DNA from 2 places in the Giesbergeria giesbergeri genome. Region 2 is predicted to be linked to the other one. Evidence: predicted binding sites of a transcription regulator. Region 2 holds the regulator's gene; the other holds the start of a gene.
The links. The regulator FNR, encoded in region 2, switches genes on or off when oxygen is low (the NO sensors DNR and NnrR bind a similar motif). The targets are predictions, from matches to a motif close to TTGATNNNNATCAA.
Positions count from the first base shown of each region.

Region 1: the regulator FNR is predicted to act here: its motif matches at 8,358-8,371, upstream of ACYVB2_RS09210 (bacteriohemerythrin).

Region 1 is NZ_BAAGYJ010000004.1:44,016-59,016, forward strand. It holds gene ACYVB2_RS09165 (glycosyltransferase family 2 protein) at 1-546, shown strand, start outside; gene ACYVB2_RS09170 (GtrA family protein) at 543-953, shown strand; gene ACYVB2_RS09175 (ChbG/HpnK family deacetylase) at 950-1,759, shown strand; gene ACYVB2_RS09180 (LysR family transcriptional regulator) at 1,980-2,873, opposite strand; gene ACYVB2_RS09185 (acyclic terpene utilization AtuA family protein) at 3,001-4,359, shown strand; gene ACYVB2_RS09190 (AtuA-related protein) at 4,373-4,747, shown strand; gene ACYVB2_RS09195 (Bug family tripartite tricarboxylate transporter substrate binding protein) at 4,814-5,815, shown strand; gene ACYVB2_RS09200 (sensor histidine kinase) at 6,008-6,784, opposite strand; gene glmU (bifunctional UDP-N-acetylglucosamine diphosphorylase/glucosamine-1-phosphate N-acetyltransferase GlmU) at 6,791-8,233, opposite strand; gene ACYVB2_RS09210 (bacteriohemerythrin) at 8,468-8,896, shown strand; gene tyrS (tyrosine--tRNA ligase) at 8,936-10,168, opposite strand; gene ACYVB2_RS09220 (peptidoglycan DD-metalloendopeptidase family protein) at 10,359-11,723, shown strand; gene ACYVB2_RS09225 (anhydro-N-acetylmuramic acid kinase) at 11,761-12,867, shown strand; gene ACYVB2_RS09230 (NUDIX domain-containing protein) at 12,855-13,316, opposite strand; gene ACYVB2_RS09235 (ATP-binding protein) at 13,339-14,274, opposite strand; gene argJ (bifunctional glutamate N-acetyltransferase/amino-acid acetyltransferase ArgJ) at 14,305-15,001, opposite strand, start outside.
Region 2 is NZ_BAAGYJ010000002.1:613,527-628,527, reverse strand. It holds cobalamin riboswitch at 74-313, opposite strand; gene ACYVB2_RS07065 (hypothetical protein) at 349-1,056, shown strand; gene ACYVB2_RS07060 (cell division protein ZapA) at 1,059-1,445, shown strand; gene ACYVB2_RS07055 (sulfite exporter TauE/SafE family protein) at 1,779-2,594, shown strand; gene ACYVB2_RS07050 (sulfite exporter TauE/SafE family protein) at 2,608-3,321, opposite strand; gene hemN (oxygen-independent coproporphyrinogen III oxidase) at 3,327-4,709, opposite strand; gene fnr (fumarate/nitrate reduction transcriptional regulator Fnr) at 4,934-5,656, shown strand; gene ACYVB2_RS07035 (SWIB/MDM2 domain-containing protein) at 5,829-6,206, shown strand; gene ACYVB2_RS07030 (TonB-dependent receptor) at 6,484-8,649, shown strand; gene ACYVB2_RS07025 (Fe2+-dependent dioxygenase) at 8,685-9,374, shown strand; gene ACYVB2_RS07020 (alpha-hydroxy acid oxidase) at 9,384-10,514, shown strand; gene ACYVB2_RS07015 ((2Fe-2S)-binding protein) at 10,612-10,836, shown strand; gene ACYVB2_RS07010 (energy transducer TonB) at 10,977-11,696, shown strand; gene ACYVB2_RS07005 (MotA/TolQ/ExbB proton channel family protein) at 11,721-12,443, shown strand; gene ACYVB2_RS07000 (ExbD/TolR family protein) at 12,446-12,853, shown strand; gene hemP (hemin uptake protein HemP) at 12,878-13,108, shown strand; gene ACYVB2_RS06990 (Bax inhibitor-1/YccA family protein) at 13,340-14,041, shown strand; gene ACYVB2_RS06985 (Gfo/Idh/MocA family oxidoreductase) at 14,164-14,541, opposite strand; gene ACYVB2_RS06980 (response regulator) at 14,579-15,001, opposite strand, start outside.

The DNA of each region.
Region 1 (15,001 bases), on a different contig from region 2:
AATGTGTTTTATCGCTTGATGAACTGGGGCTCTAGCGTCCAGATGCCTCGCAATGCAGGGGATTTTCGGTTGATGGATCGCAAGGTGGTGGATGCCCTCAAAGCCTTGCCAGAGCGCAACCGCTTCATGAAGGGGCTGTATGCCTGGGTGGGCTTCACGACCGTGGCATTGCCCTTTGTGCCCGCCGAGCGGTTTAGCGGCCAATCCAGCTTTAGCCTGCGGCGTTTGGGGGCGCTGGCACTGTTGGGGCTGACCTCTTTTACTACACTGCCCCTGCGCTTTTGGAGCGTGGCTGGGGGGTGTATTTCGCTATTGGCTATAGCTTACGGTTTGTGGATCACAGTGAGCACCCTGTTGTTTGGCAACCCAGTGGGGGGGTGGCCCACGCTGGCTGCCAGCGTGATGCTGTTTTCTGGGGTGCAATTGCTGTCGATTGGTATTTTGGGTGAATACATTGGCCGCATTTACGAAGAAGTGAAGCAGCGCCCGGTGTATTTGTTGGCGCAGGACGAAGACCACAGCCCGCTGGCGCCCCCTCGCCCATGAAAGCCTTGTTGATGTGGCTGCGCAGCTGGCCCCAGCCTTTGCGTTTTGTTTTGGTGGGTGGCGCAGCCGCCAGCACACATTTGCTGGTGGTAGCGTTGTTGGTGCAGGGGCTGCAATGGCTGCCGTTGACGGCCAATGTGTTGGCCTTTTTGCTGGCATTTTGGGTCAGTTACGGTGGGCATGCTCTTTTGACGTTTGTCCAGGCAGGTGTGGCACATCGGCAGGCGTTACCGCGCTTTTTTGTGGTGGCCTGTGCGGCTTTTGTAGTCAATGAGGTGCTCTACTTTGCCGCTTTGCGCTGGCTGCCGTGGCATTACCTGATTAGCTTGTTTCTGGTGTTGCTGGCGGTAGCGGTAGGCACCTTTGTCAGTAGCAAACTTTGGGCATTTGCCCAACCACCACCATGAAGCAAATTACCCTGTGTGCCGACGATTTTGCCTTGCACCCGGCGGTAGATTCGGCTGTGGTGGCACTGGCCCAAGCGGGCCGCCTGAGTGCCACCAGTTGTATGACAACAGCGCCGCGCTGGCCCGAAGCCGCCCAGCTTTTGCCGCCACTGCGCCCGGCTTTGCAGGTTGGACTGCACTTTAATTTGACCGAGGGGCATGGTCACACCGCCGCCCCCAGTCTGGTGCAAGTGCTGGCACGGGCTTATGCCGGGCAGTTGCGCCCGGCACAGATGGCGCCGATTTTGCACCGCCAGTTGGATGCGTTTGAGCAGCAACTAGGGACGCCCCCCGATTTTGTAGATGGTCATCAGCACGTCCACCAACTGCCGGGGGTGCGCACCGCGTTATTGCAGGTGCTGCACGCCCGCTATGGCCGCAACGTACCGTGGGTTCGTTCTACCCTACCGGCTCGGCCAGAGCTCAACAAGGCCACCCTGTTGGCCGTGCTGGGGGGCTGGAGTCTGCGCCGCTCTCTGGTGCAATGGGGCGTACGCCACCACACGGCGTTTGCTGGGGTTTATGGCTTTGATGCGGCCACACCTGCCGCCTATGGCACACGCATGGCGCAGTGGCTGGCACAAGCCACCGATGGCACTTTGCTGATGTGCCACCCGGCCAGCACTCCCGTGTTGGGCGATGCCATTGGTGCCCAACGTGCTGTGGAATATGCCTATCTGGCCTCGCCCGAGTTTGGTGCTTTGTTAGAGCGCCTTGGGGTGGTGCTGGTGCAAGGCGAAGCGTTGGTCACAGCCCCCAGAGCTTAGAGCCTTCGCTAACACCACTATCGACACGGCCTGCTGCACCTTGCCGCACCAGGCGCGCTGCCCACTCACTGACTTACGCCTCAGCTCGACCACAAACCTGATTGTTATGGGTTGTGTTAGCCGCTCTTAACGTACGATTTTCCCAAAATACCCCCGTTGACACCGTTTGGTGGTTGAGAGTCAGAAGACACGGTAGGGATGCCCGCGCACTGGGTGATGCTCACGGCCGCTTCTTCATGACCAGCGCATACAGCGCCTGCGCCGCCACCGACAGACTTTCGTCCCGCCGCCGCACCAGATAGATTTGCCGTGTGAGGCTTGGCAACGACAGCGGCCGCGTGACCAGGCCCGGTTGCTCAAAATGAAACTGTGTGAGTGCAGGCACCACGCTGATACCCAGTCCTGCGCGCACCATGCCCATCACGGTGGCCAACTGTTCGACTTCCATCAGCGTGTGCATGGCCTGCGGGTGCAGCGCAGCATCCAAGTACTGGCGCACGCTGCTGGTGCGTGCAAGGTGGATGAACGGCCAGGCTGCTAGGTCCTGTGTAGTGATGGCTTGAGACAAGCGGGACAGTGGGTGCTCGGCGGGGCACACTAGGTAAAAGTTGTCCGTACAAAAGGGTTCGGCCTGTAGCGCCGGAGTGTCGGCACGGATGGCGGCGAGCGCGAAGTCGGCATGGCCGCTGGCCACGCGGTCGATGCAGGGCTCTGAAAGCACATCAGCGATGTCGATCTCGATGCCAGGGTGCGCAGCGCTGTACTGCGCCAGAACGTCCGGCAGCCAGCCAGCAGCCAACGAAGGCAGCAGCGCCACTGCCACGCGGCCGCGCTGCAGCGTGGCTGCATCGCGCACGGCAGACAGTGCGTTGGTTATCTCGATACGGATGCGGCGGGCCGACTCCAAAAATTTCCGACCCTCAGGCGTCAGGTCCACATGGCGCGTGCTGCGATCGAACAGGCGCAGGCCCAGGTCATCTTCCAGCGCCCGGATGAGGGCGCTGAATGCGGGCTGCGACAGGTGGCACAGCGCCGCTGCGCGCGTGAAGCTGCGCTGCTCGGCCAGCGCGATGAAGGCGTCGAGTTGGCGGCTGGAGAGATGGGTGGTGCTCATGTCTTGTGCTGTGGATCGGAAATCGGCTGCCAAGCAATTCATCTGAAATACAGATGGATTCATCATAACAATCGATTTCACAGAATACTGCAATCTCTCTACAGTGGTTCTAGGAGACAAAGAACCCATGGCAAACAACACCAATCTACTGGTCGGCTGCGCCGCTGGCTTTTCGGGCGACCGCACTGATGCCGCTTTACCGATGGTGCAGGCACTCATTGCCAGTGGCAAGCCCTCGGTGCTGATTTTCGAAACCCTGGCCGAGCGCACACTGGCCTTGGCCCAGCTTGCCCGCCGTACCGACCCCGATGCGGGCTACGAACCCTTGCTGGTCGATTTGCTGCACCCCGTGCTTGCGCAGTGCTTGACCCACGGTGTGCGTATCGTCAGCAACTTTGGCGCCGCCAACCCACACGGCGCTGCCCGCCGCATCCACGCGTTGGCAGCCGAGTTGGGCTTGCAGCGCCCGCGCATTGCCGTGCTGCAGGGCGACGACCTGAGCGGTCCTGAACACCGCGCACTGCTGGAAAGCGCACTGGGTGATGCCATGCCCACCGCCCCCATAGTGAGTGCAAACGCCTACATCGGTGCGCAGGCCATTGCCGATGCCTTGCGCAACGGGGCAGACATCGTCGTCTGCGGTCGCGTGGCCGACCCCTCGCTGGTGCTGGGCCCAGCCCTAGCGCACTACGGTTGGGCGTCAGACGACTGGGACCGGCTAGCCCGCGCCACCATGGCAGGGCATCTTCTCGAATGCGGCGCACAGGTCACAGGCGGCTACTTTGCCGATCCGGGCTACAAGGACGTTCCCGGTCTGGCCACGCTCGGTTATCCCATTGCCGAGATCGACTCCGACGGCCACTGCACCATCACGAAACCGCCCAGCACAGGCGGGCGCATCGATGAGCGCACCGTCAAAGAGCAGCTGCTGTATGAGCTGCACGACCCTGCTGCCTACATCACGCCCGATGTGGTGGCCGACATCACCCAGGCCCGTGTGCAGGCCGTGGGCACCGACGCCGTGCGGCTGGACGGCGTGCGGGGCCACGCCCAGCCTGCCACGCTCAAAGTCAACGTGTGCTTTGAATCCGGCTGGTTTGCCGAGGGAGAAATCTCCTATGCAGGCCCACGCGCCGAGGGCCGCGCGCGTCTGGCGGGCGAGGTGCTGCGTGAGCGTTTACATGGTCTGGGCCCACTGCGCATCGACCTCATCGGCGTGACCAGCGTATTGGGTGACGACACCAGCCGCTGGCTCAATGTACCCGCAAACGATAGCAACGATGCCCGCGACGTGCGCCTGCGTGTAGCCCTGCAGCACCGTGAACACGCCAGCGCCCAGCGCCTGCTGCGCGAGGTGACCACGCTCTACACCTGCGGACCGGCAGGCGGCGGTGGCGTGCGCACCGCCATGCGCCCGCGCCTGGGCACGGTGTCGTGCCTCGTTCCGCGCGAGGCCGTCGCCGTGCGCTTTGAGATGGTTGATTGAGGAAATACCCACCATGACTTGCGCAACTGCTCCCACGATCACGGTTCCACTCTACCGTCTGGCCCACAGCCGCACGGGCGACAAGGGCAACCGCTCCAACATCAGCATCATCGCCTGGCACCCCGCGTTGTGGGATACGCTGGTCGATCAGGTCACCGAATCCGCCGTGGCCCGGCAGTTCGCTCTGCGCCAACCGCGCCAGGTTACGCGCTATCTGTTGCCCCAGTTGCAGGCCATGAACATCGTGCTCGATGACGTGCTCGACGGTGGCGTCAACGATGCGCTCAATCTCGACAGCCACGGCAAGGCACTGAGCTATCTGCTGCTAGACCTGCCCGTGCAGGTGCCCGCCGCGCTGGTACAGCACTTCGGCGGCCCACGGTCGTAGCCAGTCTTTCTTTTCTCAGTTCCCCATTCCTTTTCCGCCTTTCATACCTATACACAAGGAGACAACATGAGCCAAAAAAAATCGCTGATCAACTTGGGCCGCCGTCATGCCACGGCCTCTGCCCTGCTGGCGTTGGGCGCATTGCACGGCACTGTTGCACTGGCGCAAGCTCCTGTTTACCCGGCCAAGGCCATCACGTTTGTGGTTCCTTTTGCTGCAGGCAGCGCCACAGATCAGCTGGCACGCGCGCTGGGCCAATCCATCACCACCGAGACCAAGCAGCCCGTGGTCATCGACAACAAAGCTGGTGCCAGCGGCATGATCGCTGCGTCCGCCGTAGCCAAGGCTGCGGCTAATGGCTACAGTGTACTCATCACCACCAACACTACGCATGCGGCCAACGAGCACCTGTACAAAAAACTCTCATACGACCCAGTGAAAGACTTCGCCCCTGTCACCGGCCTAGGCAAGGGCGGACAGGTGCTGGTGGTCAACGCCAGCGCACCGTACAAGAACGTGGGCGAGCTGCTGGCCTTTGCCAAGAAGAACCCCAGCAAGCTGAGCTTTGGCAGCGGTAGCTCATCGAGCCGCATGGCGGGTGAAATGCTCAAGCAGCTGGCTGGTGTGGACATCCTGCACGTGCCCTACAAGAGCAACCCGCTGGCTATCACCGATCTGCTGGGCGGGCAGATCGACCTGATGATCACCGACACCTCCACCGGCGTGCCACAGGTCAAGGCGGGCAAGCTGCGGGCCTTGGGCTACTCCACCCAAAAACGCAGTGCGCAATTGCCCGACGTACCCACACTGGACGAAGCTGGCGTGAAAGGCTACGACATGGGCTACTGGTTTGCAGCCTACGTTCCCGTTGGCACACCCGCTCCGGTAGTAGCACGCCTCAATGAACTGCTGGCCGCCGCAACCCAAAGCGCTGCGGCCAAGAGCTTCTTTGACAACGCCGGCTCTGAGGCTTGGACGACCTCACCTGATGAACTCGCCAAGTTCCAAGCCGCCGAAACCCGAAAGTGGGGCAAGGTGATCAAGGCGGCAGGTATCGAGGCCGAGTAATACTCAAACCGATTGAGCCATCGCTAGAGGTAAAAACAAGGTCAGCGGTCTGTCTGGCAGTGCAATTAAAGCCACTAACACAACTATCGATACGGCCTGCTGCACCTTGCCGCACCAGGCGCGCTGCCTACTCACTGACTTACGCCTCAGCTCGACCGCAAACCTGATTTTTATGGGTTGTGTTGGCCGCTCTTAACCCGGCCAAGTCACGGTGACGGTGCAGCCCTCGCCGGGCAAGGCGCTGGCTTGGGCATCACCACTGTGGCGCTGGGCAATGGTGCGCACCGCTGCCAAACCAGTGCCCACACCCTCAAACTCATTTTCTCTGTGCAAGCGTTGAAACAAGCCAAACAGTCCTGTGGCTTGCGCTGGGTTAAAACCCACGCCATTGTCTTGCACGCGCAAAGTCACTTGCCCCTCGGTGCTGCGCCAACAAGCAATGGCAATGCGCGCCGGGACACGCGACTGCGTAAACTTGAGCGCATTGTCTAGCAGTTGTCGTAGCAATTGGCGCAACAAGGCAGCATCGGCCTCGACATGGGTGATTTGCAACTGGGCTTGCCACTCAATGCTGCGCTGTGCAGTGCGCCCCGCCAGTTCGGTTTGCACCTCGGCCAGCAAGGCCGCCAAAGCCACTGATTGGCGTTGTAGCGGCGCACGCACAATACGCGACAAGGCCAACAAGCCATCGAGCATCTGCCCCATGCGCCGGGCCGATTGGTTCATGGTGCCCAAAAACTCCTCGGCCTCCTCCCAGGCTGGGCCTTGCAGACCCGCCTCTGGCAGCACCTCTGCCAGCAAGGTGCCATAAGAGGTGACGTGGCGCAGTGGGGCGCGCAAATCGTGCGACACAGCGCGCAGAAAATCCTCATAGGCTTGGCCCATCTCGGCCAGTTGGTGTTCGCGTTGCGCCAGCAGCGCACGCAGTTGTGCCACTTCTTGTTCAATGCTGGGCGTGGGCAGCGTCATCTGGATTCAGCCTTTGGGTTGTTTGGTGGGGCGCTGCCATTGGGCAACGCTGATTGGCTTGCCACGGGCCACACTCAAACTGCCGGGCGGAGCATCTTTGGTCAGGGTGGTGCCCGCGCCCACCGTGCCACCAGCCCCCACAGTGACAGGGGCCACCAGTACGCAATTGCTGCCAATATGCACATCGGCCTCAATCACTGTGCGGTGCTTGTTGGCCCCATCGTAATTGGCGGTGATGCTGCCTGCACCATAGTTGACGCGTTCGCCCACGGTGGCATCGCCCAAGTAGGCCAGATGGTTGGCTTTGGCACCAGCGGCCAGCGTGCTGTTTTTGACCTCGACAAAGTTGCCAATATGCACCTCTTGGCCCAGTTCGGCACCTGGGCGCAAGCGGGCAAATGGGCCAATCAGGGCGCCCTCGCCCACGCTGGCCCCCAATGTCTCGCCATCAATGTGGGTATAGGGGTGGATAACGGCCCCAGCCGCAATGCGTGCATTGGCAATGCAACAGTGGGCACCCACCTGCACACCCTCGCCCAACTCTACTTGGCCGGTAAAAATGCAGCCGACATCAATCTCTACATCTGGGCCGCACACCAGTGCGGCCTTGGCACCAGAACGCACATCGTCGCGCAAATCAAAGCGGGCAGGGTCGGCCAGCCGCACCCCTTGCTCCATGAGTGCACGAGCCTGACGCCATTGGTGGGCCCGCTCCAGTTCAGCCAATTGCAGTGGGCTGTTGATGCCCGCCACTTGGAAGGCATCTTCAATGCAGTGGCCTACCACTGGCACACCCTCTTGCACGGCCATCGCCACAATGTCGGTCAAGTAATACTCACCTTGGGCATTGTGGTTGTTCAATCGGGCCAACCAGCCCGCCAGCCGCTGTGCGGGCACGGCCATGATGCCGCTATACACCTCTCGGATGGTGCGCTGTACCTCGCTGGCATCCTTGTGCTCCACAATGCCTTGCACCGCCCCATCGGCTGTTCGCACAATACGGCCATAGCCGCTAGGGTCGGGCAGGGTCACGGTGAGCAAAGCCAAGGCACCGCCTGCCACGGCCTCTGAGGCCGCAATCAGCCCGTGCAGTGTTTGGAATTGGGTCAGTGGCACATCCCCCGATAGCACCAGCACCGTGCCATCGCCGGCCAGCAAGGGCAAGGCCTGCTGCACAGCATGACCGGTGCCCAATTGTGGTTCTTGGCGGGCAAATTTCAGGGCAAAGGCTGGTGCGGGGTCTTGGGCCACAGGGGCCAGCGCCAGTTCTACGGCATCGGCACCATGTCCGGTAATCACGATGGCGCTGCGGGGTTGCAACAGTGCTGCTGTGTCTAGCACATGCTGCAAAAGGGCACGGCCTGCCAAGCGGTGCAGCACCTTGGGGCGGCGGCTTTTCATACGGGTGCCCTTGCCTGCCGCCATGATGAGAATGTCCAGTGGTGTCATGAAAGTGTCGTGGTTGGATCGATAGGATGCAAAAGACTTTGCACATAAGCCTGCTGCGGCGTATTTTCAACGACCAAGCCCACTCCGCAAAAACCCGTACTGTGCCCTACGCCTCCTTGAGTTTCTGATCTGAGTCAAGCAAGAACCGGAAAACATCCTCTACAAGGTTTTAACGATAAGGCAGGCAAGGTTTTTGCTGGATGGGCCTGCCAAGCACCTACAGGAGAAACACCGATGAGCTTCATGCCGTGGACCCCCGAACTGGAATTGGGTTTTGAGGAGATCGATGGCCAGCACCAATGGCTGGTACACCTGACCAACCGATTGCACAATGAGCTGTCGCAGCCCCTGCCTCGGCGTGAAGCCGTAGGCGAGGTACTGGAAGGACTGGTGGACTACACCCACAACCACTTTATTGTGGAAGAGGTGATGTTTCAGCACCACGACTATCCAGAAACCCCTGCGCACAAGGCCGAGCATGACGGTTTTACCGGCAAGGCGATGGATTTGCTGATGCGCTTTGAAGAGGGTGAAGAAGTGACCTTTGAAGCCTTGGGCTTTTTGAAAGAATGGCTGATCCACCATATTTGCCATGTGGACCGTTCTTACCTGCCCTTCTTTCGTGCCCATCAAGCCCAGACCCGGCACCTGACGATGGCCTGAGCCACTCCAGCCGCTTGCACCGGGTCGGGGCTACGGGCCTCAGACCAGTGCAATCCGGGCAAACTTGCGTTTGCCTACCTGCACTACATAGGTGCCAGCGGCCAGCTTCAAGCCCCGATCACTGACCACGCTGCCATCGACACGCACGCCCCCGCCATCGATCAGGCGGTTGGCCTCGCTGGTGGATGGGGCCAGATTGGCCTGCTTGAGCAGTGCGCCTATCCCCAGAGGCGCTCCAGAGAGGCTGATCTCCGGGATGTCATCGGGCACCCCGCCCTTGCTGCGGTTGATAAAGTCTTGCTCCGCCGCATCAGCGGCCGCCACGCTGTGAAAGCGTGCCGTAATCTCTTTGGCCAGCATGACCTTGGCCTCTTTGGGGTTGCGGCCCCCGGCCACTTCTGCCTTGAGTGCCGCAATCTCGGCCAAACTCTTGAACGACAGCAGGGTGTACCAGTCCCACATCAGGGTGTCTGAGATAGACAGCACCTTGGCAAACATGCTGTTGGCATCTTCAGTGATACCAATATAGTTGTTCTTGGACTTGGACATTTTGTCCACGCCATCCAAGCCCACCAACAGTGGCATGGTCAGCACGCACTGCGGCTCTTGTCCATATTCCACTTGCAAATGGCGCCCCATCAGCAGATTGAACTTTTGGTCGGTGCCACCCAGTTCCAAATCAGACTGGAGGGCCACCGAATCGTAACCTTGCATCAGTGGATACAAAAATTCATGCACGCTGATGGATTGGCCGCTATGGAACCGCTTATGAAAATCATCACGCTCCATCATGCGGGCCACGGTGTATTTGGCTGCGAGCTGGATCATGCCGCTGGCCCCCAGGGGTTCGCACCATTCGCTGTTGTAGCGGATTTCAGTGCGGGCCGGGTCTAGCACCAGACTGGCTTGCTGGTAGTAAGTTTCGGCATTGGCCTTGATCTGCTCGGGCGTGAGTGGTGGGCGGGTGCTGTTGCGGCCCGAAGGGTCGCCAATCAGGCTGGTGAAGTCGCCAATCAGAAAAATCACCTGGTGGCCCAAATCCTGCAATTGGCGCATCTTGTTGAGCACCACAGTATGGCCAATGTGGATGTCGGGGGCTGTAGGGTCTAGCCCCAACTTGATGCGCAAGGGCTGGCCGGTGGTCTCGGCACGCACCAGTTTTTTTACCCACTCGTCTTGGGGCAGGAGTTCTTGCACTCCACGCAGCGAGATTTCCAAAGCCTGGCGTACCCCGTCCGACAAGGAGGTTGGCGTCACAAAAGAGTCATCCATATGATATTTCTTACATTTCTAAACGGTGGGCTTGGCTATACTTCGCCCACTTTACAGTGGCGGATTCTAGTAGCCCGCTTTTTCAGACCCAACTGAGACGCTGCAAGTCCGTCAGTCTGTGCGCTCCGCCGCACCCAGTCTTTCAGCTGGGATTTTGCCCCGGACACACGCTCACCCTGGGAAGAAAATTTTGAAAAACGGCTTCACCACCGCCAGCACGGCCTTGCTTTCGCGACTCTCCCACAGTCTTCAGCAACACCCTAAGCGCATCACCGCTGCATTGGCTACCGTGCTTCTTACCGGCGGTGGAGGTGCCTTTGCTGTGGCCTCTTTGGGGCCAGATCCTGCCGATTTGCCCGTGCGTTTGGTGGAGCAACCCGTACAGTCCTTGGCCAGCGGTTCTACCTTGGCCGATCTGACCGATGGTGTCGGTTTCTCCTTGTACCGCGCCGACAATGTGCGCAATACCGATACGGCCGAATCTCTGTTGCGCCGCATGGGTGTTGCCGATCCGGCGGCTGCCGCTTTCTTGCGCCGTGACAGCAGCACCCAACAAAATCTGTTGGGCCGCAATGGCCGTGTGGTACGTGCAGAAACCACCGATGACCACCGCCTGCTGCGTTTGGTCGCACGCTGGGCCCATGAGGACAACGGCCTGTTCAACCGGCTGGTGGTGGAGAAGGATGAGCAAGGCAAGTTCACGTCTCGCCTTGAGACCGCACCATTGACCATTTCTACACGCTTGGCCGGTGGCATTATCCAGAGCTCACTTTTTGCTGCCACCGACGATGCCAGCATCCCCGACAGCGTGGCCACGCAAGTGGCCGAAATCTTCTCCAGCGAGATTGATTTTCGCCGCTCCCTGCGCAAGGGAGACCGATTCTCCATCGTGTATGAAACCCTAGAAGCCGATGGTGAGCCATTGCGCAGTGGTCGGGTGCTCAGTGCCGAATTTCGTAACAATGGCAAAACCCACCAGGCAGTTTGGTTCCAGTCCCCCGGTGCAGACAAAGGAGCCTACTTCAACTTGGAGGGGCAAAGCCTGCGCCGCGCTTACCTGAGTTCACCGCTAGAGTTCTCGCGTGTGACCAGTGGTTTTGCCATGCGTTTTCACCCCATCCACCAAACTTGGCGCGCCCACCTTGGCACTGATTTTGGTGCCCCCACTGGCACCCCCGTGCGTACGGTGGGGGATGGTGTGGTGGAGTTTGCTGGTACCCAAAACGGCTATGGCAATATCGTCATCATCAAGCACCGCAACCAGCATGTCACAGCCTATGCCCACCTGAGCCGCATGGATGTGCGCAAAGGGCAAAGCGTTGCGCAAGGCGAGAACATTGGGGCGGTCGGTGCTACGGGCTGGGCCACTGGGCCGCACTTGCACTTTGAGTTCCGTGTCAATGGTGTCCACCAAGATCCCATGATCATCGCCAAGCAAAGTGAAGCGGCTGCGCCAGTGGCTGCCGCCCAACGTCCGGCTTTTGACCGTGTAGCTACGGCCATGCGTCTCCAGTTGGCATCGGCAGAGTTGGTGCATCAGGCCAACGCCCAATAACCAGGCATTGGCCGTGCCGCCAGAGCTTGGAGGCCCCATGGAACGCTATATTGGCCTGATGTCGGGCACCTCACTGGATGGGGTAGATGGGGTGCTGGTGGAGTTTGCTGGCAACCGTTGTATGGTGCAATGCCACCAGTCTGTACCATTTCAGCCCACATTGCGGGCCGAGCTGTTGGCCTTGAACAGCAGCGGCCCCGATGAGCTGCACCGGGCTGCGCTGGCCGCCAATGCTTTGGCGCGTACCTATGCCCAAGTGGTTCGGGCCTTGTTGGCCGATAGTGATTTGCCCGCCTACGCTATTGCAGCCGTGGGCGCCCACGGCCAAACGGTGCGCCACCGCCCCGGACTCTACGATGGCACCGGCTATACCCTGCAACTCAACAGCCCGGCCTTACTGGCCGAATTGACGGGTATCACCGTGGTGGCCGATTTGCGCAGCCGCGATGTAGCCGCAGGCGGCCAAGGTGCGCCATTGGTGCCTGCCTTTCACCAACAGGTGTTTGGCCGACCGGGGCAAGACACATTGGTGCTCAATATCGGTGGCATCTCCAATTTGAGTGTTTTGGCTGCCGATGGTCGTGTGCTGGGTTTTGACTGTGGCCCCGGCAATGCCTTGATGGACGCTTGGTGCCAACGCCACACAGGTCAGCCCTTTGATGCTGCGGGTGCTTGGGCCGCCAGCGGTCAGGTGGTTGCTGCCTTGTTGCAACGTTTGCAGGCCGAACCCTTTTTGCACCAGCCTCCCCCCAAGAGCACGGGCCGCGATTTATTCAATGCAGATTGGCTGGCGGCCCAACTCGAAGGTGGTTCCCATTGGGCCCCCCAAGATGTGCAAGCCACCTTGACTGAGTTCACGGCCTTGGTCTGTGCGGACTGCGTGCAAAGCCACGGCCCGCACAGCGATGTCTTGATAGTGTGCGGTGGTGGGGCGTTCAATCAGCACCTGATGGCACGTTTGCAGGCCTTATTGCCCCACTTGAAAGTGCAACCCAGCGATTGCCACGGGTTGCCCGCCCAACAGGTGGAGGCCGCAGCTTTTGCCTGGTTGGCCCGCCAAGCCTTGCTCGGGGCGCCGGGCAATCTGCCCAGCGTGACTGGCGCGCGGGGCGCACGAGTGCTTGGGGCTATTTACCCCGCCTGAAGGGCCGCAAGATCAAACGGCTGGCCGCGCTCTTGGGCCAGCCATTCCAGCACCGGATAAGCACCGGGCAATACAGGCCGCACTTGCAACGGCAGCTGTTGCCAAGCCATTTGCTGACCTTCGCGCATCTCAAACTCGCCTGTCCAGTCCCATACTTTGCACCAGTGCAAGCGCACCAAAGCATGGGGATAGTCGTGTTCCGTGATTTTCCAGACGGTGGCTGGGCCTATGGTGATGCCTAGTTCTTCGATGAGCTCGCGGCGCAACGCTTGCTCTACCGTTTCATCGGCTTCGATTTTGCCCCCTGGAAACTCCCAATAACCGGCATAGGCTTTGCCCGGTGGCCGGGTGGAGAGCAGCAGTGCGCCGTCAGGGCGCAAGAGCACGCCCACAGCCACTTCGGTGTGTTGGCGTGCAGGGGAGGCAGCACTGGGGGTGACATCGCTCACGGCAAGGCTTTCGGCAATCAATTCAAAGGGTGCTGGACTCTGCCAGCCCGGTCACATCGGCAATGCGTTCGGGGTGGGTAGGTTGCGCCTGTGTGCGCCCAGCATAATCGCGAGCAAACTGGTACGCCACGCGGCCACTGCGTGAGCCACGCTCCAAGGCCCACACCAGTGCTTCGGGGCGGGCCGTGGCAATGGCCGCAGCATCCAGCCCCAAAGCCGAAAGCCACTGCGCCACAATCGTCAGATATTCTTCTTGGCTGAAGGGGTAAAAGCTCACCCACAGACCAAAGCGTTCAGACAGGGAGATTTTTTCTTCGACGCCCTCGCCCGGATGCACTTCGCCATCGGGGGTGTGCCGATAGCTCAGGTTCTCCGACATATATTCGGGCAGCAAATGACGGCGGTTGCTGGTGGCATAGATCAGCACATTGGGCGTGGCTGCAGCCACCGAACCATCCAAAATAGACTTGAGCGCCTTGTAGCCCGGCTCGCCATCCTCAAAGCTCAAATCGTCACAGAAAATGATGAACTTTTCGGGGCGGCTGGAGACAACATCCACAATATCAGGCAAATCCACCAAATCGGCCTTGTCTACCTCGATCAGGCGCAGCCCTTGCGATGCAAAGGCATTAAGGCAGGCTTTAATCAGCGAAGATTTGCCCGTGCCGCGCGCACCCGTCAACAGCACGTTGTTGGCGGTGCGTCCAGCCACAAACTGCCGGGTGTTGCGCTCAATCTTCTCCTTTTGCACCTCGATTTCTTTCAACTCGTGCAGCGCCATACCACTGACATGGCGCACTGGCTCCAGCGTGGCATGACCACTGCTGCGCTTGCGATAACGCCAAGCCACAGCCACCGACCAGTCGGACGGGGCCGACAACGGCTGCGGCAGCACAGTTTCAATGCGTGCCAACAATTGCTCGGCACGGGCCATCAGGGTTTCTAACGGAGAAGTCATGGCAGCAGGCATCCGGCAATGCCGGAGCGATCAGGAGCGGTAGTCGGCGTTGATGGTGACGTATTCGTGGCTGAAGTCGCAAGTCCACACCGTGTCTTGCGCTGTACCTCGGCCCAGCAACACACGTACGGTGATTTCTTGCTGCTTCATCACACGCTGGCCGTCTTCTTCTTGGTAGGCAGGGTTGCGGCCACCGTTGATGGCAACATGCACGTCATCCAAATACAGGTCGATGCCGGTTTGGTCGAGGTCGTCGATACCGGCATAACCCACTGCTGCCAAAATGCGGCCCAAATTGGGATCGCTGGCGTAGAAAGCGGTTTTGACCAATGGCGATTGGGCAATGGCGTAAGCCACTTGGCGGCATTCTTCGCCAGTTTTGCCACCCTCCACACGCACAGTGATGAATTTAGTGGCCCCTTCGCCATCGCGCACAATGGCTTGGGCCAGCTTTTGCGCCACATCCAGCAATGCAGCTTGCAGTGCTTGGCCTTCGGCGCTGTCTAAGCTGGTGATGGTGGGATTGCCCGCTTGGTGTGTGGCTACCAGCACAAATGAGTCGTTGGTAGAAGTGTCGCCATCAATCGTCACGCGGTTGAAGGAGCCATCGGCCAAAGCTTTAACCAAGGGTTGCACCAGTGCTGGATCTATAGCGGCATCGGTAGCCAAAAAGCCCAGCATGGTAGCCATGTTGGGGCGAATCATGCCTGCGCCCTTGCTGATGCCG
Region 2 (15,001 bases):
ACAATCAGAATGCAACCCGTGCTGGCTTCCCCGCCAGCGTTGGGTGATACAGCCACACTAGCCACCAAGGCTATGTGCGACCACCGTGTTGGCCGGTATCCGGGCTGGCGGAGCACCCTTCAGCGCCTTCCCAGTGCTTGTTCAAGGCATCCAGTGGCGTGTGGCTGAAGAGAGAGTGGCATGGACTCGTCCGCTGACCGTTGCGGGGGCAGCGCAGGCTCGGCAGCCCCCTTGATGGGGGCTTTCCTCCCTGCTTCCCGTTGAACTTCGGCATGTGAACCACACCAAGAGCACCAACGGCGCGGATTCTACGGCGCTTTGGCCACTGGCAACCCTACAATTGCAGGCATGGCCCCCTTGCAAACCATCGATCTCATCACCGCGCGTGTGGAGCACCTGCTCCAACGCCTGACCCAGTCTCAGCAGACTCAGCAGCAGCAGGCGCAACAGCTGGCCGATTTGGCCCGTGATCGACAGGCGCTGGAAAAGATACGCGAGCAACAAGCTGAACAGATAGTGCGGCTACTGGAAGAGCACGATATGCTCGTCCAGGCCCATACGGCCCTGCAAGAGGATGGACTGCGGCAAGAGGCCAAGAGCCTACATCTGGAGCAGGAGCGCGATGCCTTGCAGAAAGTCCACGCCGCCCAAACAGAACAATTGGTCGCCTTGACCCGTCAGCATGAAGAATTGCTGCGCAATACGGCACCCCAAACAGAAAAACTGGCGGCTTTGCACAAGGAGCATGCCGCCTTGCAGCAGGCCCATGCGGCCTTGCAGCAGACCAGCACCGAGCAGGCCACCCAAGTGACTGCCTTGCGCCAAGAGTGCCAAACCTTGCAACAGGCAGGGCAGGCACAACTGGCACAAATTGCTGCCCTTACCCAGGAGCGCGACACCTTGCAACAAACCAGCACTGGGCAGGCCGAGCAGATCAGCGCCCTCACCCGTGAGCATGACATGCTCAAATCCCGCCTGCAAACGGCCCGCTCCCGCATGGATGCTTTGATGGAAACCTTGCCAGCCAGTCCCGCAGAGAAAGAGGGTGGCGCATGATGATGAAGAAAATCGAGGTGCAGATCATGCAGCAGAGCCTGCTGCTGAGTTGCCCTGAAGGTGGCGAAGCCTACCTGCGGGAAGCCGCCGCACGGGTAGACAAGGCCATGACCCAGATCCGTGACGGTGGCAAGGTGCGGTTGCGTGAACAAATTGCTGTGCAGGCGGCTATCAATCTGGCTTTTGAGATGGTCAAGGCGGCGGTAGCCGAAAAGACGGCCCTGACGCGCGCTGAACAGGCAGAAGCTGCTGCGGCCAATGCACTGGTGCAAGCCCAAGAGGCGGCTATCTTGGCACAAAGCGTCTCTGGCCCCGAAATGCAGGCCAAGTGCCAGGCCTTGTTGGAGCGCCTCGATACGGCACTGCAAGACGGCACCACACCCGGTTGAGGTGTGGTGGCTGTGGTGGGCCAGCGCCTATGGCCGCCCAGTACCGCTACAATCGGCCTGTCTGCGGTGCTGCTGGGCTTTATATTTCCTTGAACCAATGCTCATTGAGCCTGGGCTTGGTACATTGCCCGGTGAGCGTGATCGTCTCGCGTCAGATGAACCCAACACCTGGCTGCCCTTGCCCCCCTGAACCCCCGGTTCAGGATGCAGGTTCGGTGGCACTGGCAGACACCTTCATTGTCTTGCCCTCCCCAGTCTGTATCGTGTCTGGGGCACTCCCAGCAGCCTCTGGTCAGGCGGGCCTGCTCCCCTTGATCCCCCCCCCCACCATTTATGTTCGATACCCTGCTAATTGTTGAGTTGGCCTTGCTGGGCCTGTGTACGGGCTTTTTTGCCGGACTGCTCGGTATTGGTGGCGGCATGATGTTGGTGCCTTTTCTGACCTATTTTCTGACTGAGCGGGCTGTATCTCCTGATTTGGCCGTCAAGATGGCCATTGCCACGGCGATGGCTACTATTTTGTTTACATCTATCTCCAGTGTGCGTGCGCACCACCGCCGTGGTGCTGTGCGTTGGGATTTGGTTCAGCGGTTGGCCCCCGGTATCGCTTTGGGAGGGATGGCGGCCAGCTTGGGGGTGTTCTCCTTGCTTAAAGGGTCTTTTTTGGCACTGTTTTTTGGGGTCTTTGTGGGTTTTTCTGCATTGCAGATGTTCCGTGACCGCAAACCAGCACCATCCCGACAAATGCCAGGGGTGGCAGGACAGGTAGCCGCTGGCAGTGGCATTGGTTTTTTGGCTGGGTTGGTGGGGGCTGGGGGGGGGTTTATCAGCGTGCCCTTCATGACTTGGTGCAACGTGCCCATCCACAATGCTGTGGCTACCAGCGCCGCCTTGGGTTTTCCGATTGCAGTGTTCAACGTGGCTGGTTATGTGCTGGGGGGCTTTTCGGTGCCCGGTCTACCTGCACATTCCATGGGTTATGTGTGGTTGCCAGCTTTGGGCGTAATTGCCGCGTGCAGTGTATTCACGGCCCCTCTGGGCGCTCGTGCGGCCCACAGTTTGCCTGTGCGCCAACTCAAGCGGGTTTTTGCCAGCTTATTGCTGGTGCTGGCGGTTTATATGTTTTGGAAGGGATATGCCGCGTTGTAACGCAACCGGGCCATCAACTGCACCACAGTTCTGGCCCATGGGTGGCATCAAGCCACAGTGCCCATAAGGCCACACCACAGAGCAAAATGCCTGCCAGTCGTGTGCCACGGTCGCCATGCACCTTGAGGCGCTGGCGTAAACGCAGCCACAGCCACGGCCCTGCCACCAGCCACAGGCCACTGCCCACGGCAAACAGGGCCATAGTGATGGCACCCGACACTGCACTGCCACTGAGAGAGGCCACTAACAAGGCCGAGTAAAGCAGACCGCAGGGCATCAAGGCCCACAGAAAACCTGTTGCAAACACGCCCCCCGGTTTAGCCACCACAGGCCGCACCCGCTGCCAGAGGCTCCGTCCGGTTTGTTCTACCCAAGCGGGTTGGCGAGCCAACACCACCATCATCAACCCCCAAGCCAGCACGCCCACATGCAGCATCGTCCAAGCCGGGCGCAAGGCCGCACTTTGCACTGTGAGCCAAGCCAAACTTTGCATTGCTACTGCGGCCAGAGCGCCCACAGCGGCATAGCCGAGCAGACGGCCAAGGTGGTAAGCCCATACACGCCGCTGGTGTTGTGGTGGAGCGCCCTGCCAATGCACGGGCTGTTCGGGGGGGGTGTTGGTGCCTGCACCCACCACGGCACCGCAAGGGGCTGCGCACATAGCCAAACAATGCGGCCCACCGACCAGCCCCATGAGCAAGGCCGTCCAGGCCACTGAAAAAAGCATCATCTTCAGATGATGCGGGAAAACCGTGTTCGGTTCCGGTCGGCCTGCAAATACCGGTCAAAAGTCATGGCAATACCTCGTACAAAGTACCAGCCCATCTCTGTGACTTGCACCCCATCGGCGTTGAAAATCACCAACCCTTGGCCGGCCATTTCTTGTAGCACGCCTAGCTCGACGGCAAAATACTGGCGAAAATCAATCAGCCAAGCGGCTTCTAAGGGCTCAAACAGCAGCTCGCCTTGGCACATCAAGGCCATGATGACAGCACGGCGCACCAAGTCGTCGCGTGTCAAGGCTAAGCCTCGCACGATGGGCAGACGACCTTGGTTCAGGTGGTCGTAGTATTCGTCCAGAGTTTTGGCATTTTGGCTGTAGGTGGCACCCACACGCCCAATGGCCGATACGCCCAGTGCAATCAGATCGCAGTCGGGTTGGGTGCTGTAGCCCTGAAAATTGCGGTGCAGGCGTCCTTGGCGCTTGGCTACGGCCAACGCATCATCGGGCAACGCAAAATGATCCATGCCCACATACACATAGCCCGCTGCACTAAAAGCCTCTAATGAGCGTGCCAACATGGCGACCTTGGCAGAGGCCATTGGCAAATCGGCCCATACGATGCGCCGCTGTGGCTTGAAGCGTTCGGGCAGGTGGGCATAAGCATACAGCGCGATGCGATCGGGGCGCAACTGCGCCACTTGGGCCAAGGTGCGCTCAAACGATGCAGGTGTTTGGCGTGGCAGGCCGTAAATCAGGTCGATGTTGATGGAGGCGAAACCCAAGGCGCGTGCCGCATCTACCAGTGCAAACACCTGTTCGGCAGGTTGGATGCGGTGTACGGCCTTTTGGACTTCGGGGTCAAAGTCTTGCACGCCAAAGCTCAGGCGGTTAAAGCCCAGTTCGGCCAGCAAGGCCAGCCGCCCGGCATCTACTGTGCGCGGGTCAATCTCGATGGAGTACTCCCCATCGGGAGCCAACGTAAAGTGGCTGCGCAACATCGCCATCAGTTCGCGCAGACCTTCATCTGACAAGAAGGTGGGCGAGCCACCGCCCAGATGCAGCTGGCTCACTACTTGGCCTTTGCCACAATGGGCGGTATGCAGTTCTACCTCACGGCTGAGGTAGCGCAGATAGACTTCCGCCCGGTCGTGGTGCCGGGTGATAATTTTGTTGCAGGCGCAGTAGTAGCACAGCGATTCACAAAAAGGGATGTGCACATACAACGACAGTGGCAGCGCCTTGGCCGATGTTCCCACGCTGCGTTGTTGCAACGCGAGCACATAGTCGTTGGCACCAAAAGCCTCCACAAAGCGATCTGCCGTTGGGTAAGAGGTGTAACGCGGTCCGGGCACATCAAACCGGGTCAGCAATTCGGGGGAAACAACGGTCATGGGAAAATTCCTTAAGTGCCAATGCACTGTGCCGTAAATGGGCCAGACAGGCGTTGACGTCTGTCAAGAGCAAACACCAAAGGCGCACTGTGTTGGCAGCAGTGGGGGATGGGCGATAATTTGAACATGTCCACTATCTTTCCCGCCCCAGCAATGCCTTACTGCGCAATCGGGTCAAGGGGATGGCAGTGTGGCTGATTTATCTGAAGTAGCTCCGAGTCGCCATGAATCCACACACCATCAAAGTCGCCTGTTCCAACTGCAACTTGCGCGAGCTTTGCATGCCGCTGGGATTGACGGATGCACAAATACAACGCATTGACGAAGTAGTGGCTACCCGGCGCAAAATCAAGCGTGGTGGCACTTTGTTTCGCAATGGCGAGGCATTTACCTCGCTGTATGCCATTCGCACAGGGTTTTTCAAAACCTGTGTGGCTACCGAGGACGGGCGCGATCAGGTCACTGGCTTTCAGATGGCAGGCGAAGTCATCGGTCTGGATGGCATCGTCAATGACCGACATACCTGCGATGCCATTGCATTGGAAGATGCAGAGGTTTGCGTTATGCCCTTTGACCGGATTGAAGAGCTTTCGCGTGAGGTCACGGCCTTGCAAAGCCATGTCCACAAAATCATGAGCCGTGAGATCGTACGCGAGCACGGAGTGATGTTGTTGCTGGGCAGCATGCGGGCTGAGGAGCGTTTGGCAGCCTTTTTGCTCAATTTGGTACAGCGTCTGCACGCCCGTGGTTTTTCGCAGTCAGAACTGGTGTTGCGCATGACCCGCGAAGAGATTGGTAGCTATTTGGGCCTGAAGTTAGAGACCGTTAGTCGCACTTTCTCCAAGTTTGTGGAAGATGGCATCGTAGAAGTGCGTCAGCGCCATGTGCGCATTCTTAGCACCGATGCGCTCAAACGCATTGTCAATAACCAACAAGCTTGCCATTGAGCACTGCGCCGTATCTGAGGCAGGCTATTGGTTGGGTTTCTGTCATAGTTTGTGGCAAAAAAAGCGCCCCTCCCCTTGGAAAGCCCTTTTTTTCCCAGTAGCATCGCTCCAGCCAGTGGAGAAACTGGTTTTCGCTGGTTCACACTGCCCGTTATTCACAAGGAAACCCAACATGGCAACTCCCAAAAAAGCCCCGGCCAAGGCCGCTCCCGCTGCTGCCGCCAAACCCGAAAAGGTTGTAAAGGCCGGCAAGGCTGCAGCCGCTCCCGCTGCTGAAGCGGCTGCGCCTGCTGCCAAAAAGCGCACTCCCAACGCGGCTTTCATGAAGCCCCTGACCCCCAGCGCCGAACTGGCCGCTGTGGTGGGTGCGGCTCCCCTGCCCCGCACAGAGATCATCAGCAAGCTGTGGGCCTACATCAAAGAGCACAAGCTCCAAGACGAAGCCAACAAGCGCAACATCAACGCCGATGCCAAGCTCAAGAAGGTGTTTGGCAAGCCCCAAGTTTCGATGTTCGAAATGGCTGGTCTGATCGGCAAGCATGTGAAATAAGCGTTCGCACGCTTTGCACACCAGGTCGGCTTTGCCGGCCTTTTTTTTGCCTGAACTTTACTTATGAATGAGAATACTTGTTATTTGATTTAAGATTGACAGTTCGACGATGCACAGCCAATTTTTCTAGCCACTGCTTCGTACCTGTATCGGCACCAATGGTGGTGCCGATGGCAATGACCTATCTACGGAGGCCCAATTGGCAAAGAAACCCGCACCGCATTTGCAAAAAACAACCCCCATGCCCGAGTTGCAGCCCGCTGTGCTGTCGGGCCGTATGGCCGCAGGTTTTGACAAGCCTTTGCTCCCCCTGGGTGCCTTGATGTTGGCGACTTCGATGGGCAGCTGGGCGCAGACCAACGAGGCGCCCAGTGCCACCTTGCCTGCGGTGACAGTGCGTGAAGCGGTGCAAATCCAAAGCAAAGACACTTTGCAGGTCAAAAAGACCACCATTGGTAAAGGCCAGCAAGAACTGCGCGACATTCCGCAAAGCGTCACGGTGTTTACTGAGCGCCTGATGGACGACCGTAACCAAGACGACTTCCGTGAAGTGCTGCGCACCACTTCGGGGGTGACTTTTCAGGCAGGCGAAACCGGCGAAGAAGATGTGCGTTTGCGCGGCTTCTCTTTGGGCCAGGCAGGAGACATCTACATTGATGGCATGAAAGATGCCCCACTGTACGAGCGCGACACTTTCAACAACGACCGGGTAGAAGTGCTCAAAGGCTCTGCTTCCATGTTGTTTGGCAAGGGCTCGACGGGTGGCGTGGTTAACCAAGTCAACAAGGCGCCATTGTTGATGGATCAGCACGAAGCCAGTTACACCATTGGCACGGGCAATGAACACCGCGTGACGGGCGACTTTAACTTCAAGACGGGAGAAAACGCAGCCCTGCGCGTCAATGCCATGGTGCACAACGCCGACAACCACGGTGCTACGCAGAAAAAGCGTGGCATTGCGCCCACCTTCAGTTGGGGTATTGGCACCCGTGATGAGTTCTCAGTCGGGCTGTACTATTTGGACATTCAGGGGCGTCCTTCGTACAACCATCCTTGGTTTTTGGACAACGGCGTGATCGTCCCATCGTTGCCTGCCAAGAATTACTATGGCCTCAACAGTGATTATTTGAACACTTCGGCCAAGTATGTCACGCTGTCGCATATTCACCGTTTTGATGATCGTGGCGAGCTGAACACCCGTTTGCGCCACGGCACCTATGAACGCGATTTGTGGGCCAGTGTGATTCGCTTTGGCACGGGCACCACGCTAGAAAACATCAATAGCAGCACGGTGGTCTCTCGTACCCCTAAGGGTCGGGTGGGCAGTAGCGATTTGACGCAACTGCAAAGTGATTACACCAACACCTTCGACTGGCTGGGTAAGAAGCACGCACTGATTGCCGGGGTAGATGTTTACCACGATGACGCTGATCGCAACCAGAACTTTGCTGGAACTCCCAGTGGCTTGAACACGACGGTAGGCACACCCAACAATGGCGACTGGCGTGCAGACACCCGTGGCGTGCCAGCTTACAACAGCTTCACGGCGCGCAATGTGAGTTTGTACGCACAAGACACGATGAGCCTGACATCTGCGTTCAAGTTGGTGGCAGGTTTGCGTTATGACCACTTCAAGGCGTCGTACCACACCAGTACCGACTTGAGCCACGCCCGTTCCGATGATCTCTGGAGCCCACGCATTGGTGCTTTGTATCAGCCCAATGATCTGGCTTCGTACTATGTGTCGTATGGCACTTCGTACAACACGTCGGGCGACACTTACCAGTTTGGCAACCCGAATGCTGGCACAGAAAAAACAGCCAATACCCCCGCAGAGAAAAGCCGCAATTTTGAAATTGGTGGCAAGTTTGAACTGTTTGAAAAGCGTGCCAGCCTAGGGGTGGCCGCGTTCTACAGCGAGAAATACAACGAACGCAACACCGACCCTGATACCGCATCAACCCAGCAATTGTTGTCGGGCAAGCGCCATGCCACAGGGATGGAGTTCAACTTGGCCGGGCGTGTGACACCGCGTTGGGAAGTGTTTTATAACCACACTTGGATCCCCAGCGCCAAGATTGACGAAAGCAATGTGGTTTTGGCCGCCAACGGTGGGGGTGCCCAGGTCAAGGGCGACCGCCCTGGCCTGACGCCCAAGCACAGCGGCAGCTTCTGGACAACCTACGCCGTGACACCACAGTTGCGTGTGGGGGCTGGCTTGAACTACCGTGGCAAGCAAAATCCGGAAGGCTCGCGTGCAGTGGTGGCCGACAGCTTTGTCACGGCTGATGCGATGGTGGAATACAGCTTCAACGAGAAAACCTCGCTCAAGCTCAACATCACCAACTTGAGCGACGAGTTGTATGCCGATAGCCTGTACCGTGGGTTCTATGCGCCCGGTGCTGCCCGTGCGGTGCAACTGACGCTCAAGACCCGTTTCTAAGCGGTATCTTCTACACAACGCACTGTCTGCCCCGTATGTTTTTGCATCTGAAAAATATCCTGACTCCGCAAGAGGTTCAGACTGCTCGCACTTTGTTGGGCGATGATGCCCCTTGGCGAGACGGGCGCAGCAGTGCGGGGGGACAGGCGCTGGCGCACAAGCGCAACGAACAATTGGCCCAAGACAGCACCCAAGCGCAGCAATTGCGTGCCTTGGTGCTGGCCGCGTTGCAGCGCGATGCCTTGTTCTTTTCAGCGGCCCTGCCCAAGAAGATTTTTAACCCGCTGTTCAATCGTTACAGCGGCGACAGCAACTTTTATGGCAACCATGTGGATGGTGCTGTGTTGCGCTCGCATTACCCTGAGCAATGGGTGCGTAGCGACTTGTCGTGCACGATTTTTCTGGCTGAGCCACAAGAGTATGACGGTGGTGAATTGCTCATTCGTGAGGCCCAAGGAGAGCGGGCCATCAAATTGCCTGCGGGTGATATGGTGCTGTATCCCAGTTCTACCGTACACCAAGTGGCGCCGGTCACACGGGGTGCCCGCATTGCCAGTTTTTTCTGGATTGAGAGTATGGTGCGCTCGCTTGAGCAGCGCCAGTTGTTGTTTGACATGGACATGGACTTGCTGCGCTTGCGCGCTGCGGTGGGCGAAGGCGCGCCTGCTGTAGTGGGCCTGACGGGCACCTACCACAACCTGCTGCGCATGTGGGCTGATGTCTAACGCCCGATGATGCACACCTTGAAACGCCAATCGGTGCCTGCGGGCATTGTCAATTTGGCCGACCACGAGCAATTAGCCCAACAACGCCTTGACGATAACGCTTGGGCCTATTTTGGCGGTGGTGCCGGTGATGAAATCACCTTGCAAGCCAATCGCACAGCGTGGGATGCTTGGAGGCTGCAACCACGTGTGTTGCAGCGTGTGGCAGGTGGGCATACCCGGGTTGCCTTGTTAGGGCGCACGCTGGCCCATCCAATTATGTTGGCCCCAGTGGCTTTTCAGCGGCTGGCCCATGTGGATGGTGAAGTGGCTACCGCCTATGCTGCTGCCGCTTTGGGGGCAGGTATGGTGTTGAGCACCCAAGCCAGCACACCGCTGGAAACGGTGGCCGATGCTTTTCTGGCAGATCCGGGCCGTGGTGCTCTCTGGTTTCAACTGTATTTACAGCATGATCGGGGCTTTACCCGTGCTTTGGTGCAGCGGGCTGAGGCTGCCGGCTATGAAGCCTTGGTATTGACAGTGGATGCCCCCGTCAGTGGTATTCGTGACCGGGAGCGTCGGGCGGGGTTTCAGTTGCCCCCCGGCATTCGTGCTGTCAATTTGGATGGCTTAGCCCCGCGCCCAGCACGGCCCTTGCAGGGCGGACAAAGTGCTTTATTCCATGATCTCTTGCACGATGCCCCTACTTGGGAAGATGTGCAATGGCTGCAATCCATTACCCGTTTGCCGGTACTGCTCAAGGGTGTGCTCCATCCGGAGGATGCCCGACAAGCTGCGGCTATTGGTGTGGCGGGTCTGGTGGTTTCTAACCACGGTGGACGCACGCTAGACACCGCTATCACCACAGCCCAAGCCTTGCCTGCTGTAGTGCAGGCTGTAGAGGGGCGCTTGCCTGTGTTGGTCGATGGTGGCATTCGCCGAGGCACTGACGTGTTCAAGGCGCTGGCGCTGGGGGCCAGTGCGGTGCTGGTGGGGCGGCCGGCCATTCATGGGCTGACCAACGCGGGGGCAGCGGGGGTGGCCCATGTGCTGCGCCTGTTGCGTGATGAGTTGGAAGCCACGATGGCGCTGATGGGTTGCGCTACGTTGGCGGACGTGGCTGCTGTTTCTTTGCCTATGCCTCCTTTGGGCATTCGATGAAATCCCATCTTGATGGCATAGACTTTATTGAATGAGAAAAATTCTCATTTATAATCAGGCTGTCTTTTAACTGCCAGTCTTGATTTGGTGTTTTGCCATGATCGTTTGTGTCTGCCGCCGTGTCTCTGACCGTGAAATCGCCCGCCATGCCCATGCAGGGATGGGCTTTGACGACATCCAGTTCGAGCTGGGTGTGGCTACCCAATGTGGCCGCTGTGAGGGCTGTGCCCGAGAGGTGGTGGCGCAGTGCCATGCCAGTCGACCTGTGGCCGCTTTGCACAATATGTTGGCCGCCCCCCATTCCCATGGGGCTGGGGTGTGATGCGCCATGATGCTGTCCATCTTGGCAGGAAGTGCCCTGTTGGTAGTGGTTTCTGCTTGGTGGATATTTCACCGTTGAGCAGGTGCCACGGGGTTTGAGTTTCATATTGGCTTTGGGTGCTGGCCGTTATTGATGGTTCTATGTCTTCTTCTGATCGTTTTGCTTTTCCTGCCGTTTCTGCGCGCCATGCATTCATTGCTTCTGGCGTGGTGTTGGCCCATGCCGTCGGGTTATGGACTTTAGAGGCCGGGTTATTGCGCAAGGCGGTTCCACAAGACGTGGTGGTGCCTGCGGAAGTGGTGGCCGAGGTGATCGTTGCGGCACCTCCACCAGCACCTCCCCCCCCGGCACCGCCAGCACCAAAAACACCGCCCTTGCCCCGTCCGGCGGTTGTCAAAACACCAGTGCCTCGGCCTGCACCGGCACCTATGCCGTTGCCTGTGGCTCAAGCCCCTGCCACCCCCAATGCCCCTGTGGTGCAGGCCAGTGAGGCCGTGCCAACGCCTGCACCCGCAGCACCTGCACCAGTAGCGCCACCGGCCCCTCCAGCACCGCCTGCTCCACCGGCACCGCCCCGGATTGAATTGCCGTCAAGCCATGCCGCCTATCTGCAAAATCCGGCCCCAGCCTATCCTGCCATCAGCAAGCGCATGGGCGAGCAAGGCAAGGTTGTGCTGCGTGTGCTCATTGGTGCTGATGGTCTGCCACAGAAAGTGGAATTACAGCAATCGAGTGGCTATGACCGATTGGATCGCCAAGCCCAAGAGGCCGTGATGCGCTGGCGCTTTGTGCCAGGCAAGCGCAACGGCGTGCCCGAGACCATGTGGAATCTGGTGCCGATCAATTTTGTTCTCGAATAATCAAATCCATCGTCAGGAGTTTTCATGGAATCGCAATTTGGCTTGGCCCACGTCTGGATGCAGGGTGACTTTGTGACCCGTTTGGTCGCGGTACTGCTGCTGGGCATGTCGCTGGCATCGTGGATTGTCATCATCGTCAAGGCGCTGGACATCATGAAATTCAAGAAACACGCACGGGCTGCCTTGGGTTTTTGGCACAGTGAAGATTTTGCCGCCGGGTTGGAAAAGCTCGGTGCTGATCCAGCCAATCCTTTTCGCCAGTTGGCCATTGAGGGGCGCGAGGCCACTGCCCACCACCGCAATACCAAAGGCCAGTTGCACGACAGCTTGGATGTGAGTGATTGGGTCACGGGCTGCCTGCGCAACAGCATTGATGAGTTCACGGCCCGTCTGCAATCGGGGCTGGCTATTTTGGCCTCGGTGGGTTCTACGGCCCCTTTTATTGGTCTGTTTGGCACGGTTTGGGGCATCTACCATGCCTTGATTGCCATTGGTGCTTCGGGCCAATCTACGATTGACAAAGTGGCTGGCCCTATTGGTGAGGCGCTCATCATGACGGCACTGGGGTTGGCTGTAGCCATTCCAGCCGTGCTGGGCTACAACGCACTGGTGCGAGGAAACAAGTCCATCCTGAATCGTCTGAATAGCTTTGCCCATGACCTCCATGCTTATTGCGTGACGGGTGCGCGCGTTTCTGGCAACACCGAGGCAGCAGGCAATGTCCATGCCTTGAAGAAAGGAGCTTGAGCATGGCGTTTGGAACCCAGGACGACACCGATGAGGTGATGAACGAGATCAACATGACACCGTTGGTGGACGTCATGCTGGTGTTGCTTATCATTTTCATCATCACCGTGCCGGTGATGAAGCATTCGGTGAATGTAGATTTGCCCCGTGCCAGCAATCAGCCCGAACTCATCAAACCCGAAACGGTGCGCCTGAGCGTAGCGGCAGATGGCGCTTATTTTCTCAATGGCGCACCAGTAGAGGATGCGGAGCTGGAGGCGATGTTGAAAACCGAAGCCGCCAAAGAGCCGCAGCCTGACTTGCATATCCGGGGCGATAAAACCGTGCGTTATGAGCGTGTAGCCCAAGCGATGGCTAGCGCCCAACGGGCCGGGGTGCGCAAAATCGGCTTTGTCACAGATCCCCAGTAACCCTTGCTTTGGAGTATGAAGACCATGTACGCCGCCAGTCTGACCAGTGCTTCGCCTTATTTTGCTGTGGCCTTGGGCGCGACCCCCCAAGATTTGCCTACCTCTGCCGCTTTGGAGGGACATGGCGCAGCGCCACAGGATACCTTGGACAGCCGAGACTTATTGCAAGGCCGCAAGACGGTGACTATTGCACACAATGGCAGTGTGTACCGTTTGCAGGCCACCCGTTTGGGTAAATTGATTTTGACCAAGTAGGTTTCATCGTGGGGCGACTCCCGGGTTTGTTGCAAGCCCGTCAGGGTCGTTTTGGCCAGCCAACGGTTTTTTGCCGCGTAGCCAGGCTTTTTTTCCATGGGAACTTTGTGGGATGGGGTGAATCAACTGTATTGATTCTTGCCACGATTTGTGGGGGTATTGACTCTTGCAGGAAAGTCCCCACCTAGAATCCAGACGCCTGCGCTGTGCAGGTCACTCAGGAGCATATCGATGAACGACCGCGTTTCCACCCTCTACTCCTCTGCGGACTATGGCTACGGCATTTCGCAGGAGCAGCGCCACAAGGTGCTGCGCAATACTTATTGGTTGTTGGCCTTGAGCTTGGTGCCCACCGTGTTGGGTGCTTGGGTGGGGGTGGCTACTGGCATTACCTCCATGCTGGGCGGCATGATGGGCATGATTGTGTTCATGGCGGGTGCCTTCGGTTTTATGTTTGCCATCGAAAAAACCAAGCATTCCGCGATGGGCGTTCCCGTGTTGTTGGCTTTTACCTTCTTCATGGGCTTGATGTTGTCACGTCTGATTGGTTCGGTGCTGGGTTTCAAAAATGGCTCCGAACTGATCATGACTGCTTTTGCAGGCACTGCTGGGGTATTTGTCGTGATGGCTAGCTTGGCTAGCGTTATCAAGCGTGATTTGTCTGGTATGGGCAAATGGTTGATGGTGGGCACTTTGGTGTTGATGGCGGGTGCCGTTATCAACGTGTTTGTTGGTTCTAGTGCAGGCATGATGGCTATTTCGGTGGCCGCCATTGGCATTTTCAGTGCCTATATGCTGTATGACCTCAAGCAAATCATTGATGGTGGCGAAACCAACTACATCAGCGCCACCTTGGCACTGTATATGGACATCTTTAATGTATTCCAGAGCTTGTTGGCACTGCTGGGTATCTTTGGTGGTGAGCGCGAATAAAATTTTTCGAAAATTTCCACAAGTCAACCTTTGAGCATGCAATAGGGTTGCACATAGAAAAAGGGCCGGTGTTGAACCGGCCCTTTTTCTTTAGGCATGGGCACCATGCAGCACAGAGTGGTTTAGGTGTAATCTGTGTCCCCATGTTTTCCCTGAATCAGCTTGCCTGCTGAAAGAGACATCATGAGCATGGCAATGTTTTCGTGCATCAGAATGGTGTGCCGATTGCCTGTGTTGACCATTGCTTTGCGCAGTGCCTCACGCACTGCACCCACACCCGTGACATCAATCACGATATCAACCTCTGTACCCAAAGCAAGCAGCTCCATAAAGTCGGTGGTAACACGCACTCCATGTGCTTGTGCCAAGGCTATGCCGGGTTGCTGAGGGTTCAGATCAGCCACCCCCAGCACTTTGACAAAACTTGCACTCAGCAATTGTTGAAGTAATGGGGTGCCAGTTTCACCAGCGCCAATCACCACCACACGAAAATCAGCCATACCATCGCTCCTTTGTTATCCAGTGAGAGATCCATTGTTAGATCCAAGTTTCCATTCCTTCGTCGGCATGGGTCAATGCAATCATGCGGAACTCATCACCCAGCGCAATAAAGGCATCTACAACAACCGGGTCAAAATGGCTACCACTGCCTTCGACAATGATTTCTGTAGCCTTTGTGTGTGAATAGGCTGGTTTGTATACCCGGCGGCTGATCAGTGCATCATAGACATCGGCCACCGCCATAATACGGCCAGGCAGTGGAATTTCGGAGCCTTTGAGCCCTTGCGGATAGCCTTTGCCGTCCCAGCGTTCGTGGTGTCCCAAAATGATTTGACGGGCACATTGCAAAAATACGCTCTCGCTTTGGGTGCCTTCAGCTACTTCCAAAGCTTTGGCCCCATAGATGACATGCTGCTTCATCTCTTCAAATTCTTCGGGGGTCAGGCGTCCTGGCTTGAG